DNA from 2 places in the Clostridium sp. Marseille-QA1073 genome. Region 1 is predicted to be linked to the other one. Evidence: riboswitches for the same ligand, from Rfam matches in the RefSeq annotation. Region 1 holds a riboswitch; the other holds the start of a gene.

The links. A riboswitch is a leader RNA that binds a small molecule or an ion and turns the genes downstream of it on or off. The one in region 1 is predicted to bind S-adenosylmethionine.
Region 2: another riboswitch for S-adenosylmethionine. It lies ahead of metK (methionine adenosyltransferase); the one in region 1 lies ahead of ACY1IQ_RS11860 (methionine ABC transporter ATP-binding protein).

What each region holds. Positions count from the first base shown of each region.
Region 1 covers NZ_JBSVQM010000011.1:123,996-131,818, reverse strand. The annotation lists gene ACY1IQ_RS11880 (DUF2089 domain-containing protein) at 1-217, opposite strand, end outside; gene ACY1IQ_RS11875 (short-chain fatty acid transporter) at 589-1,950, shown strand; gene ACY1IQ_RS11870 (MetQ/NlpA family ABC transporter substrate-binding protein) at 2,127-2,915, opposite strand; gene ACY1IQ_RS11865 (methionine ABC transporter permease) at 2,932-3,591, opposite strand; gene ACY1IQ_RS11860 (methionine ABC transporter ATP-binding protein) at 3,584-4,549, opposite strand; SAM riboswitch class I at 4,876-4,978, opposite strand; gene ACY1IQ_RS11855 (lipopolysaccharide biosynthesis protein) at 5,059-6,492, opposite strand; gene ACY1IQ_RS11850 (oligosaccharide flippase family protein) at 6,945-7,823, opposite strand, start outside.
Region 2 covers NZ_JBSVQM010000028.1:24,978-32,800, reverse strand. The annotation lists gene recD2 (SF1B family DNA helicase RecD2) at 1-101, opposite strand, end outside; gene metK (methionine adenosyltransferase) at 484-1,659, opposite strand; SAM riboswitch class I at 1,740-1,845, opposite strand; gene ACY1IQ_RS18555 (PQQ-dependent sugar dehydrogenase) at 2,075-3,187, opposite strand; tRNA gene ACY1IQ_RS18550 (tRNA-Tyr) at 3,738-3,822, opposite strand; tRNA gene ACY1IQ_RS18545 (tRNA-Thr) at 3,831-3,905, opposite strand; tRNA gene ACY1IQ_RS18540 (tRNA-Val) at 3,924-3,999, opposite strand; tRNA gene ACY1IQ_RS18535 (tRNA-Tyr) at 4,006-4,090, opposite strand; tRNA gene ACY1IQ_RS18530 (tRNA-Thr) at 4,099-4,173, opposite strand; tRNA gene ACY1IQ_RS18525 (tRNA-Val) at 4,191-4,266, opposite strand; tRNA gene ACY1IQ_RS18520 (tRNA-Tyr) at 4,272-4,356, opposite strand; gene ACY1IQ_RS18515 (hypothetical protein) at 4,725-5,489, opposite strand; gene ACY1IQ_RS18510 (hypothetical protein) at 5,621-6,250, opposite strand; gene yyaC (spore protease YyaC) at 6,753-7,298, shown strand; gene mreB (rod shape-determining protein) at 7,669-7,823, opposite strand, start outside.

The DNA of each region.
Region 1 (7,823 bases):
CTGTTGGATAAGATATTTTTAATTCTTTCTCAACATCCTTAATACTTCCTCTACACTTTAAAAATACCTCCATAAAATGTATTTGTTCATCATTCAAGTAGTTTATAGCTGGTAAATCAAATTCATTTTCTATTACTGTATTGCATGTGTTACATTTTAATCTTGTGATTTTAAGGTTAGAAGCACATACCGGACATTTACTTATAAGTTTGTACATAGTAATCACTTCCATTTATTGTTTTATAATTTAATTATACTATACATTTTATATTTTTCAATATATATTTTAAACATTTTAATTAAAACTATCAAATAAGTTAATATTATTAATTTATTTATTAATAATATTAATTTTTATAGTTCATACTTTATGATAAATTAATTTATTATAATATATATTCTTATACTGAAATAAGTTTCATAGTAAAAATTTATTATAGAACAATAATATATGTTTATTCATCAATTAAATACATTATATTCTAAATATTTACATTATTTATGTAATCTGTATATTGATAATAAGTTAACAAAGAGTTATAATCTATATGAACTAGTTATAAAAATCATATTATAGGGGGGATATTTATGTTTAAAAAATTTACTAACGGCTGTGTTAAGTTAGTACAGAAGTATTTACCTGATCCATTTATCTTTGCTTCAGCACTTACTTTTATTGTTTTCATCCTAGGAATATTCTTAACTAAACAAAGTCCGTTAGATATGGTAAAACATTGGGGTAATGGTTTCTGGACCCTACTTGCCTTCTCAATGCAAATGGCTTTAGTACTTGTACTTGGACATGCTTTAGCTAATGCACCTGCATTTAATAAGCTACTTAAAAGACTAGCACGAATTCCCAAAACACCTTTTCAAGCAATCATAACTGTTACCATGGTATCTTTGTTAGCTTGTTGCATAAATTGGGGCTTTGGTCTTGTTATAGGAGCAATATTTGCAAAAGAAATTGCTAAAGTTGTAAAAAAGGTAGACTATCGTTTACTGATTGCTTCTGCTTATTCTGGCTTTTTAGTTTGGCATGCAGGACTTTCTGGATCAATCCCACTAACAATTGCTAGTGGTGGAGAGGATGTAAAAAAACTTACTCAAGGAGTAATCAATGCTCCTATACCTACTAGTGAAACTATTTTTAATCCTATTATGCTTGGAATTGTAATCGTTTTATTTCTAACCTTACCTTTAATAAATAGAGCAATGCATCCCAGTGAAAAAGAAACAGTAGTTATTGATCCTTCTTTATTAGAAGAGGCTAAGGTTGAAGTTGCTAGCGCTGTTGATATGACTCCTGCTGATAAAATTGAAAATAGTCCTGTAATTTCAATAGTTTTGTGTTTACTTGGTTTTTCTTATATAATTTATTACTTTATAGAAAATGGATTTAATTTAAATCTTGATATTGTTAACACTATATTCCTATTTTTAGGAGTTTTACTTCATAAAACACCTAAAAATTATGTAGCCGCTATATCAGACGCTGCAAAAGGTGCTTCTGGTATTTTACTACAATTTCCATTCTATGCTGGACTTACTGGAATGATGATTGGAGAAAATTCACTTGGCGTTTCAGTTGCTGGATTAATTTCAACCGGCTTTGTTTCAATTTCAAATAGAGTTACTTTCCCTGTATTTTCTTTTCTAAGTGCAGGTATAGTTAACTTCTTTGTTCCTTCTGGAGGTGGACAATGGGCAGTCCAAGCTCCTATTATGCTACCTGCTGGTCAAGCTTTAGGAGTATCTCCTGCAATAACCTCTATGTCTATTGCATGGGGTGATGCATGGACAAATATGATACAACCATTCTGGGCATTGCCAGCTTTAGGAATTGCTGGATTAGGTGCTAAGGACATAATGGGATACTGTCTAGTTGACCTTATATACTCAGGATTAATAATAACAGCTGGATTCCTATTGTGTGGTATCATATTCTAAAACAATTGGCTTTTTTCTAACATTTAAAGGGATAGTCTTAACTGTCCCTTCTTTTTATTAAATCTATGATTACATATTTGTACTATTTCTATTTACTGCAATGTAGATTCATGTAATATAAGTAAAAAAGCCTGAGATTAAAATCTTAGGCTTAATTATATATATATATAATTATTTTAAAATGAAGGTATTATGCTTCCATTATATTTTTCTTCTATAAATTTTTTAATTTTTTCTGAAGTTATAGCTTCGCATAGAGCTTTTATCTCTTCTTTATCTTCATCTCCACTTTTAACTGCTATTACATTAGAATAAGGTGATTCCTTATCTTCAATTACTATGGCATCTTTAGTAGGATTTAAATTGGCTTGTAAAGCATAATTTGTATTAATTATAGAAGCTTCTACATCATCTAAAGTTCTTGAAAGTTGAGGTGCCTCTATTTCTTGTATCTTTATATTCTTAGGATTTTCTACTATATCTAATTTAGAAACCAAATCTTTGTTTTGAAGTTTTATAATTTTATTTTCCTCTAATAGTTTTAATGCTCTTGATCCATTAGTAGGATCATTTGGTATTGTTATAGTTATACCGTCTTTTAATTCATCTAAGCTTTTTATTTTCTTTGAATATAACCCTAATGGCTCTAAATGAATTTTATTTAAGGCAACTATATTAGTTTTATGATTTTTATTGAATTCTTCGAGATATGGAATATGTTGAAAAAAGTTTGCATTCAGCTCACCATCTTCCAATGCTCTATTAGGTAATACATAGTCAGAAAAAACTTTAATTTCAAGTTCATATCCTTTTTCTTTTAATATTGGTTTAACTTCCTCTAATATTTCCGCATGAGGTACTGCTGTTGCACCTATTGTTATTTTTTTACTATCAACTTTTTTTCCACATGCTCCTAATGTAAAGATTAATAATCCACTTAATACTACTGATAAAATTTTTTTCATTTAAATTACCTCCCTATTACTTCAATTTCTTATAAACTATATTTCCAAAAGATTGAATGCATTGTACTAAAAGTATTAATACAATAATCGTATATATCATTACCTTATCATTAAACATATTATATCCGTACATTATAGCAACAGAACCTAATCCTCCTGCCCCTACTGCGCCAGCCATTGCTGAATATCCTATAATGGTGATTGTAGTTAAAGTTATAGCCGATATTATAGAAGGCATAGCTTCCTTTACTATTACCTTAAATAATATTTGAAGATTGCTAGCTCCAAAGGATTTTGCTGCTTCTATCAATGATTTATCTACCTCATTTAACGCTGACTCTACTACCCTTGCAACAAAAGGCGCTGCTCCTATAGTTAAAGGTACAATTGCTGCTTTTTCACCAATTATTGATCCTGTTAAAACTTTAGTTAAAGGGATTATAGCTATTATTAATATTATAAAAGGAAATGATCTTAAAATATTTATAACCACATCTAGAGCTTTGTATATTAATCTATTAGGTCTTAATCCCTTTCTCTTAGTAACTGTTAATACTAATGCTAATAAAAATCCTAGCACTACAGCAAATAGTGTAGACCAAAATACCATGTATAAAGTCTCTAAAAAACCCTTTAATAATATATCTTTTAGTAAGGTTATAATCTCACTACTCATTATTAATCACCTCCCAAGATATATTTTTACTTGAAAGATAATTAATAACTTTTTCTTTATTACAATTATCAATATTAATTACGAGACTTCCTAACACGTCGTCTCTAAACCTTTCAAGTTTTCCCCATACTATAGACATATCGATATTTAATTCTCTTGCCATAGAAGTTATAATACTTTCATTTGATGTCTCTTTAGGGAAAAATAATCTTATATTTACTCCACTATCTGGAACAATATCTTCCTCTCCTATTAATCTCTTTAAAGCTTTAGGAGGCTTTATGAAAAGTTCTTCAACTTCTCCCATTTCTACTACTTCTCCACTTTCCATAATTGCAACCCTATTACAAACTTCTCTTATCACTTCCATTTGATGAGTAACTATAATTATGGTTATGTTAAGTTTTTCATTAATCTTTCTAAGAAGATTTAGTATATCCTTAGTTGTTTTTGGATCTAATGCAGAAGTTGCTTCATCACATAAAAGTATATGTGGGTCTAAAGCTAATGCCCTAGCTATTGCTACTCTTTGTTTTTGTCCTCCACTAAGCTCTTTAGGTTTAGAATTAATTTTTTCTTCTAAATTAACTACCTTTAATAGTTCTAAGACTTTTGATTTTATATAGTTCTTATCAAATCCCCAACATTCCAATGGTAACGCAATATTTTCAAATACAGTTTTCCTTTCAAGAAGAGAAAAGTTTTGAAAAATCATTCCTAAATTTCTTCTAAACTCTCTCAGTTCCTTGCCTTGCAAATTATTTATTTCCCTATTTTCTATTTTTATAGTGCCACTATCATACTCCTCTAGTTTATTTAGACATCTTAGTAATGTAGACTTACCTACACCACTATGTCCAACTATGCCAAATATTTCTCCTCTATTTATCTTTAAGTTTATATCCTTCAGTACTTTTAAGTCTCCGAAGCTTTTTTCTACTGACAGAATTTCTATCAAAAGTATCACCCCTTTTTTCATTACACAATTCGGTATAGAGTACATCTATTTCATAATTAAAAATAATTCTTAATATTACTAAAAACTTATGTATTACTACAGTTTTCATTTTATTATTTCATCAGAATAGAGCCATAACTCAAACTTAAGTCAAACTTTATATCTTACTAGTAAAAAATAGATATTGTATATTAATTAATTGTTTTATCTTACATACATTAGATAATAAGTATTATCCATAAATAGTAAATATTGTATAATAAATATTATTCGCGAATAAATAAATTAAAGCCCGAGGAAATCCTCGGGCTTGATATACCAAAGCATCCTCATCTCTCAACATAATGTTGCAGGATTTAGCACCAATGTACATAACGTACTGGTTGCCGGGCTTCATAGGGCCAGTCCCTCCACCGCTCTTAATAAGATTTAGTATCTATTATTAATTTTTTCTTTTTTATCATTTTATATCTATTTTGGATTTATTTCAAGTACTTTTTTAAAACTTTTTAATTCTTTTTCAATTTTGCTTTAAATTTTTTTATTCCCCCACCTACATAATCTCTATATACAAATAGTAGAAGACCAATTTCACCTATTCCTATCAATATATAGGTTAAGTTGACTTCCATAAAGGTTGAGTACAATACATAGAGTGTTAATGCTACAGTCATTATAGAGAATTCCTTTATATGATAATTAACTTTAAAATGTTTTAAAGATATGAAAGTTCTCATAGCAAAGAATATTATATAAGAAATTCCTGTTGAAATAGCTGCACCTTTTGCACCATATATAGGTACTAATATAATATTACCTATTATATTAGTTATGCATGATACTGCTGCAATGTATATATGTGATCTAGGATTTTTAAGAAAATTAATTCCCATAACAGTAGTCTCGGAGATTGTGTACATTATTGGCATAAAACTTAAGAATGGAATTAAGAAAATAGCACTTCTATATTCTTTACCAAGCAATAATATTATTAAATCTCTAAATAATATTAGAAGTATGCCTCCAAGCATCATTACCACTGTTATTAATAAATTCATCTTCTCAAAAAACTTTGTATCATTAGGGTCTTTTTCATAACGCTCAAATGCTACTGGAACCCAAAATGTTGTAAAAGAACTTTGAATTATATTTAATATAGAAATAATTTTAAAAGCTGATCCATATATTCCAACTTCATTCAAGTCATTAAAATGTTTAATTGCTATCTTATCTGCTGATTGGAAAAGCCAAGTGATTACAAAAGTAAATAACAATGGTATTCCATATTCTAATATTTCTTTCTGACTTCTCTTATAATCTTTTTTATTTAAGGTAAATATGTTCCAATAATTGAGTTCTACTACTACCCCCACCAATGTGACTACAAGATTAGAGAAAAAAGCTGCATAAGCTAATGTTCTAAAATCTCTGTTAAAAAATCCTGCTGATAGAAGTATAAATATTAAATTTGAAACTTTCTGTGCTATTAAAAGTGCAGAATATGTTTTTCCCTTTTGCTGCATTCTAATTAGCATAGTTGCAAATCTATTAAGTATTAGAAATGTTGTATGTACTATTAATAATATAATTATTCTTATACTATACTCTCCAAATAAATAGTTAGATATTTGTTTTCCAAATAAAACCAATATTAATATAGAAGCTATATTTAGTATAAAAGGAATTTTTAAACAACTAAAGAGTAAGTTCTTTCTGTCCTCTTCTTTCTCTTCATAAAAAAATCTAACAAAGGCTTGGTCTATTCCACAAATTATAAAAGCCATCGTTATATTTGTGTATAACTCAAACATTGAAAATTTACCAAATTCCTCTGGCGATAAAAGTCTAGTAGTTATAGGAGTTGTTAAAACTGCTATAAGAATGCTAATCCAACTTCCAATGGAAAAAGATAAAAACTTACTTATCAAACTATTCTTCTTCATAATAGTTCTCCTTCATTTAACGTTCTCTTTATAGTTGCCTTAAAAGACATATAACTTTATTTTATACTTCTATATTATTATGTCAATATTTTAGTTCTCTTAACATATAGTCATAATGATTAAAAAGTTATTGTATATCTAAGTATAGCTGTGCCTTTAAATATTTTAATTAACAACTTTATCAATGGAGAATTGACGATGGACAATTGACAATTGAGGTTGAAATTAACTCTTTACGAATAATTTCTTTAACTAACTTTTTATTAAGAATATAAATGCTAGTTTTTATAAGAAGTTACTGTGTAACTTAAAAAATAAATTAATTCTAAATTTCTCAGTAAAACTGAGAAATGTCCATAATTGTCAACCGCCAATTCCTAATTAGTTAAAGCATCTTAATTTTTCATACAATAAATTAAGATGCTTTTAATCTTTCTGTAGTATATAAAAAACTATTTCTTAATATAGCTTTTATTAAATGCCAATACTCCTCTATTTATATAATCTTTATAAAGGAAATATAGTAATAAAAGCTCTCCAATTCCTATAAATATGTAAGTCATATTTGCTTTATTAAAAGTAGCATATAATATATAGGAGCTAAATGCTAATGTCATAATTGAAAATTTTTTCAAGTGATAATTGACTTTAAAATGCTTTAACGAGATAAAAGTTCTCATTATAAAAAATATTATATTAGAAAGTCCTGTAGAAATGGCAGCTCCTTTCCCCCCATAAATAGGAACTAATATAATGTTTCCTATTAAATTTAATATACAGCACACTACTGAAATATGAATATGAGCCTTAGGATTTTTAAGAAAATTAATTCCTATAACAGTAGTTTCAGATATGGTATACATTATTGGCATAAGTGTTAAAAATGGAATAATAAATCTAGCTGTTCTATACTCTGGACCAAGAATAAATATTATTACATCTCTAAAAAGTATTAAGAGTATTCCTCCTAAAAACATAACTATTGTTATAATTTGATTTACATCCTCAAAAAATCTTACATTTTCCGGCTCCTTCTTATATTTTTCAAAAGCAACAGGTGTCCAAAAGGTTGAAAAAGAGTTTTTAACTATATCAATTAACACTATGACAAAACCTGCTGAACCATAGATTCCAACTTCTGTTCTTCCACAAAAATATTCTATAGTCCCCTTATCTGTTAATTGAAATAAGATAGATATTAACGTTGTAAATGCTAATGGAAATCCATAACTTAAAATTTCTTTTTGAGTTTTGCCATTCTGGTACTTTTTTAAAGTGAAAGGATTCCATATATCTAATTCTACTAATATAGCAATAAGTGTAACTACTAG
Region 2 (7,823 bases), on a different contig from region 1:
ATAGTTTTTCTAATATTACCATTTCTTATATTGGCAATGGTATAACCATTATCCTCATTTTTAAAGACAATATCATCTATTATCCCTGTTATATCTGTCATGAAAATCTCTCCTAAAAATTCTTCTTTTGATTAATTATATCATAGCTGCTTGTATGGTTCTAATTATACTCTTTATAGGTGTTCCATACAGAACAGAATATGATTAAAAATTGTTAATTTGTAATAATTGACACTTCAATTATGAATCTTGTACTATTTTAAATCTTTCATTATGAATTGGCAAAAATATATTCTATATATAATATATTTTTGCCAATTCATAATCATTACAAACCTGTTAAATTCTATATATACCACTCCTAAATTGAATGTATCTTTGAGAATAATTAGCACTTATTGGAAAAATATCAAATTCACAATCACAAATTTTGAATTGTGCATTAACAAAGCCCTGTACTAAATTAAGTACAGGGCTTTATGCTTATATATATCTTCTAATTTGGGCTACTTTACTTAATTTTTCCCATGGAAGATTTAAATCTGTTCTTCCAAAGTGTCCATAAGCAGCTGTTTGTCTGTATATTGGTCTCCTTAATTCTAATTCTTTTATTATAGCACCAGGTCTTAAATCGAATACTTCTTTAATTATTTCAACAATCTTATCATCTGGTATCTTTCCTGTTCCAAAAGTATCAACTTCAATTGATACAGGATTAGCTACTCCTATAGCGTATGCAAGTTCTACTTCTAGTTTATACGCAACTCCTGCAGCTACTAGGTTTTTAGCCACCCATCTTGCAGCATATGCAGCTGAGCGGTCAACTTTTGTTGGATCTTTTCCTGAGAATGCTCCACCGCCATGTCTTCCGTATCCACCATAAGTGTCAACAATTATTTTTCTTCCTGTTAATCCTGAATCACCTTGTGGTCCGCCTATAACAAACTTTCCAGTTGGATTAATATAGTATTTAGTATTTTCATCTAATAATTCAGATGGTACTATAGCATTTATAACATGTTTCATTAAGTCTTCATAAATTTGCTCTTGAGAAACATCTGGGCAATGTTGAGTTGATATAACTATTGCATCTATTCTTATTGGTTTTTCATCCTCATATTCAACTGTAACTTGAGTTTTTCCATCTGGTCTTAAATATGATAAAGTTCCATTTTTTCTAACTTCTGACAATCTTCTTGATAATCTATGAGCCATAGCTATTGGAAGAGGCATATATTCTTCAGTTTCAGATGTAGCAAATCCAAACATCATTCCCTGATCTCCAGCCCCTACAGCTTCAATTTCCTCTTTCGCTTGTCCTCTTTTTTCTATTGCCTCATCAACACCTTGAGCTATATCTGGAGATTGCTCATCAATAGATGTTAATACAGCACAAGTATTGCAATCAAACCCAAACTTAGCTCTTGTATATCCTATTTCTTCTACAGTTTTTCTAACTACTTTTGGAATATCTACATAACAATTAGTTGTTATCTCTCCCATAACCATAACCATACCAGTAGTTACTGCTGTTTCACAAGCTACTCTAGCATTAGGATCTTTTTCTAATATACTATCTAAAACTGCATCTGATATTTGATCGCACATTTTATCTGGATGGCCTTCTGTAACTGACTCTGAAGTAAATAATCTTCTCATTTATAATCTCCTCCTCACTATATTTATAAAATAAAAAAACTCTTCTTAGATAAGAAGAGGCTAATATACATACTTGCACTCTCTTATCTTGCAGAATTACTTCCACAGGAATTGGCACCGTGGTAAAATATATACCGGTTGCCGGGTTTCACAGGGCCCGTTTCCCTCCACCTCTCTTGATAAGAGTATTATTTTATTATTAAGTTTACTAGATAAATACTAACATAATGTCATTTCTCTGTCAATATTACTACTGTAAATTATATTAAGAGGAAAATTTTTCTATAAACATTACATATATCATAAAAAGACATTCTATAAGTATGTGTTTCTGCTGAGAAGTTAATTTTCTTTCTCTCTATGTTTATTATCTGTTCTACAGATAATGTGAACAAAGTGAGTTCTCTTTGCTTCTTTAAATATCACTTTTTTTCGGAATGAGTCGGATAATTTTATCATCACCTACATTAGGATTTCCTCTTCCATCCATATTACTCGTTGTCAGATAAATCGATCCATCTTTCGCCTGAATAACCTCACGCAAACGCCCATACTCATTCTTTAGCCATGATTCTAGATTCTTTACTTCTGTTCCATCTTCATTTAGGGATATAGCAAGTAGTTGTTCTCCACGCAAAGTAGCAACTAATAATTTTCCTTGCCATGGTCCTTGATTTACGAAGGCAATGCCTGAAGGTGCCCATGTATCTTCTCCACTGTGTATTAAAGGTTTTTGTGTTACAACTTCTTCGGATTCTTCATTTCCTTGAACGAGAGGCCACCCATAATTGGCTCCTGGTTGTATAATATTTATCTCATCATGTCCTATCTGTCCATGGTCTGATTCATATAAGATATCTTTTGAATTCCATGCTAAGCCTTGAGGATTTCTATGCCCTAAACTATAAACAGGTGAATTAATAATTGGATTATCTGCTGGGATACTGCCGTCTGATTCTATTCGCAGTATTTTTCCTGCTTTACTTGTTAAATCTTGTGCTAACATAGAATTTCCTGCATCTCCTGTTGTTATATATAATTTCTGATCTGGTCCTATCTTTATCCTTCCTCCATTATGAATTTGTCCACCAGGGATTTTATCTAGAATAATCCGGTCAATGGATGCCTTATTATTTTCTTCAATCAATCTTACAACACGATTATAAATTTGATTACCTTCTACATATGAATGCATAACATACATATAATTGTTTTGTGAATAATTTGGGTCTAGAACAATACCCATTAACCCTCCTTCCCCCTGACTTATAAAGGGTGCACCAAATGTAATGAGTGGCTGAGTATTAAGTTTGCCATCTTCAATCACTCTAATTGTTCCAGACCGCTCCGTAAAATACACTTTTCCTTCATCGCTTATTGCTATAGCCCAAGGTATATATAGATTTTCAGCGATAATTTCAATTTCATAAGGAAATTCATCTGATGTGACTACATTAACTTTGGCATTAGTTACATTACGACTACGTAATATAATATTAGACAAAACATTGTAAATCGTTTCTCTCATACTATTATCCTCCAAACTTAAATAAATCCATATCTAAATACATACTTTAATTATATTAGGAGATATTTATTTTAATGCATTATTGGCCACGCCTTAAAATGATCAAAAACAGTAGGGATAAATTAATGCTTTCATATTAATAAATTAATCTAAAGATTTCACGTAAAAAGCTATTATAAGCATCCAATATGAAAACTTAAAATATACTCTGAAAAATAATTTTTCTAAAAATAGCTTAAATCTTTAGAAATTAATGATTAACAATTAATAATGAAGAATTTATGAAAGAATTCACTAGAGATGAATTTCTTAAAATAAAATTTATTTTATTTTAAGAAATTCCAAAAGCTTTAGCAAAAGAATTTTTGTTATGGAAGTAAAATCATATATAAGTTAAATTTTTATTGTGGAACCCTATAATATAACACCAATATACAAACAGTAAAAAATGCAGTAGCCTTATGACTACTGCGTATGAAAGCATGATTATTTACAAAATAAAAGCTACATTTGAGCTCTCAAAATAAGAGAACAAATGTAGCTTTTGACTTGGTGGAGGAGGACGGATTCGAACCATCGAAGCGAAACGCAACAGATTTACAGTCTGCCCCCTTTGGCCACTCGGGAACTCCTCCATATATTATGGAGCTGGCAATAGGAATCGAACCTACAACCTGCTGATTACAAGTCAGCTGCTCTACCGTTGAGCCATGCCAGCATATTATACAATTTTCAATGGTGGTCGCAACAGGGATCGAACCTGTGACCCTCTGCTTGTAAGGCAGATGCTCTCCCAGCTGAGCTATGCGACCATAATTTGGTGGAGGAGGACGGATTCGAACCATCGAAGCGAAACGCAACAGATTTACAGTCTGCCCCCTTTGGCCACTCGGGAACTCCTCCATATATTATGGAGCTGGCAATAGGAATCGAACCTACAACCTGCTGATTACAAGTCAGCTGCTCTACCGTTGAGCCATGCCAGCATATTATAAATTTCTAATGGTGGTCGCAACAGGGATCGAACCTGTGACCCTCTGCTTGTAAGGCAGATGCTCTCCCAGCTGAGCTATGCGACCATAATTGGTGGAGGAGGACGGATTCGAACCATCGAAACGAAACGTAACAGATTTACAGTCTGCCCCCTTTGGCCTCTCGGGAACTCCTCCACGTTATAAAACTGACTATTAAAGTAGAACTTAGACTTATTTACTACAAATTAGCTATTCTACTATCAAGAAATGTCAGCATTTTCACAAGTTCTTCAGAAAAAACCCTTAGAACATTGACAAGGAATAGTATATAATTTTATAACTATTTTTTCAAGTTTTTTTTATACCATTTTCAGTATTTATGCTTTATTATCTCCATTTTTCTTATTTTTACTTCATATTTCACCCAACTACAATTATTGTTTTAATTATATATGATTTCTTCCAACACTAAAGATTCAGCTAAATAACGTGCATCAAAGTTACTCAATACACGCTATTTACTCATATATGATATTAGTATATCTTATATATTAAACTAAAGTCTATTCCAAATCATCTTTGTTCTTCATATTTAAAGCAACTGCTTTCATATTTGAAAAGAATGAATCATCTTTAAAAAACTTTTCATATTTTTCACAAGCTTCTATACAATGATCATATTGATCAGTAGATAGATAAACTGTTATTAAATCTTTAATATGGTGTAATTGCGGAGTTACAAATAATAAATCGTCTAAAAAAATATCTGTTTTATGGTTTAATACTTTATTTGTAAATACAGCAAATAAAAGTATTCCTGATATCCAAACATATTTTGCTCCCATAGCTCTAAACTCATTAATATCCCATCCACTTAAATGTTGTTCTGCATCATTACCATAGCATTCATCTTGTTTATAAAAAATATATGGTGTTGATATTATAACACTATCTGCTGTCTTAAAACATAATTCTAGTAGCTTTTTCCCATCTGATTTTTTCAAATGCTCTATAACATCTGCAAGTACTATTAGATCATATTTAGGAAAATCTTTTTTACTTAAAATATCGATTGCATTACCAATATATATATTATCATAAATATAACCATGTATTGGCGTAATATATTTTTCATATATTTCTATTCCATCTATTAATATATTCCAAGGTGCATATCCACCATCATTATTCTCTCTTAAATCTAAATATTCTCTAACTAAAAATCCTATCTTACCAAATCCAACTCCTATTTCTAGTATAGATTTAGGTTCTAAACTATAAATTGCAGGAATTAAATTTGACACTGAAACTAAATTACTAGAAGGCATATAACCAACTCCTAAGATATTTTAAATTCTTCTAGTTATAATATAGATTTCAAAAATAAAAATGTTACCTTAGCCTTAGAAAATACTAAAATGTATTTAAATTATTATTTTTAAGGAGTTTGCTATATAAATTAATCAGCATTCTCTACGGTATCCATATCTATGAATTTTCTCGCTATTTTCTTAACTTCATAAAGCTCTTTTTCTGATAAGTAGTTTTTTAATACATCTAAGCTCTTTCTTACTCCTATCTTTTGATTTTTATATTGCAGATAATCGCTAATTTTATTCTGTTCCTCTTTTGGTATCTTATCACTCATAGAAAAAAGCTTCACTTTATCATTAATAGATAATGCTGTTTCAATTTCTTCTGGTGGTATTTTTATTACTGAATTTTTTTTCCTCTGCTCAATATTATAAGAATCGAATTCTCCTTCTACTATTACTTCTGTACTATCATCAACTTCATCTAAAAATAGTTTTGTATTTAAATCTCTGTCACTAATTTTACTTCTATTATTGTCTATTTCAATATTTTTTTCTAATTTTTCTTCTTTTAAATCTTTTTCTTTATGTAGCTCATTTAACTCATTCTTTTTATGAATACCAAAAGTTTGATCATTATCTATCGCTACGCTCTCTCTATTAAGCATATTTGATACTATCTCTTCATCTCTTTTATCTGTAGCATAAAATTTTAAAATGCATATAGTAAATATAGTATAAAGAATAACTATAAAAGAATAGATCTTTCTTTTCATTACATCACATCCTTGTAGTTAAAATATCTTTTATAATTCTTTACCTAAAATTTAACAAATATACATTTATTACGATGTAATCTTTAGCAGTTCCAATGGCAGTTAAAAACATGTTTTAAATGTTTGTATTTTCGATTATTAGTTTTTCTTTTAATTTCTTTACTTTCCTATATATCTCTATATTTTTATAAAATTCAATAATTACTATATATCATTTAGCATATATATTTTATTAAGACTATTGTATATCAATGTATAAAGTTCTTTAACATTATTTATTTATAAATTTATTGATTCCTCTTTAATATTTAGCAAATGTATCTATAAAATTCTAAGATAAATATTTAAAATCTTTAAATAATATTAAATTTAAATATAACTTTTTTTATTAAATAGGATGTTAAGATACTTATTTCTATAATTTATACTTTTAATTTTTAATTAATTAAAATACACATTATTTAAATTATAATTATAAATAATTAATTAGGAGGTGTAATAGGTGACTAGAGTGAAGACACATTATGACAGTCCCTTAGCCTATTATAATTTAGCAAATTTTATTAAAGACTATTTGGATGAAAATACTATTATTATTTGCATAGGAACTGATAGATGCATAGGGGACTCTTTAGGACCTTTAGTAGGAACTTTTTTAAAGGAGAAACAGTTCCCACTACCAGTTTATGGTACCATTTCAGAACCTATTCATGCCTTAAATCTTGAAAGTAAGCTATCTCAAATAAAAATTAAACATCCTGATGCAAAAATAATTGGTATAGATGCTTGCTTAGGTCCTTTTTCCAGTATAGGAGAAATACAAGTAAGAGATTTCCCTATAAACCCTGGAAAAGGTGTAGGAAAACAACTTCCTCAAGTAGGGGATATATCTATAATTGGAATTGTAGATTCTAGTGAAGATACTGAATTATTTACAAATAGAAATATAAGACTAAATCTAATAATGCAGTTATCTAAAGTAGTAACTCGCGCACTAATACACTCTTATTATTTAGTTTTTAACGAAGAAATTTCAAAAGAATCATAAAAAAGTTCTCTCTAATTTTAGAGAGGCTTTTTCACTTTAATCTACAGTATTAAAATAAAGATTATAGTTATTTAAACTTAAAAACTCACTAAAAAACTACAAAATAAAGTAGAATTTAGAAAAAAAACTTTTAAGATTTCCTCATCTTACTAATTAAATAATGCATTTAATCTTCCCGTACATCATTTTCTTATACCTTCCTTCTACGATATTCAGCCTTTAAACAGTAAATTTTACTAATTCTATTTCTATTAATTATCTTGGTTAAAGAATTTTTGTAAATAAGAATGATGGAACTTTATTAATAAAGTTAAAATTAAAAGGACATACTTTAGGGTATGTCCTTTTAATAACTAACTTTTATATTAAATTAATAAAATGATAAATCTTCTCCACTGAATGAGTCATCCATTTTATCTATGAAGTCTAAAGCTTTTCCAGTTCCTAGTGCAACACAAGAAACTGAATCTTCAGCTACATATACAGGAACTTTAGTATAATCTTGTATTAGCTTATCTAATCCAT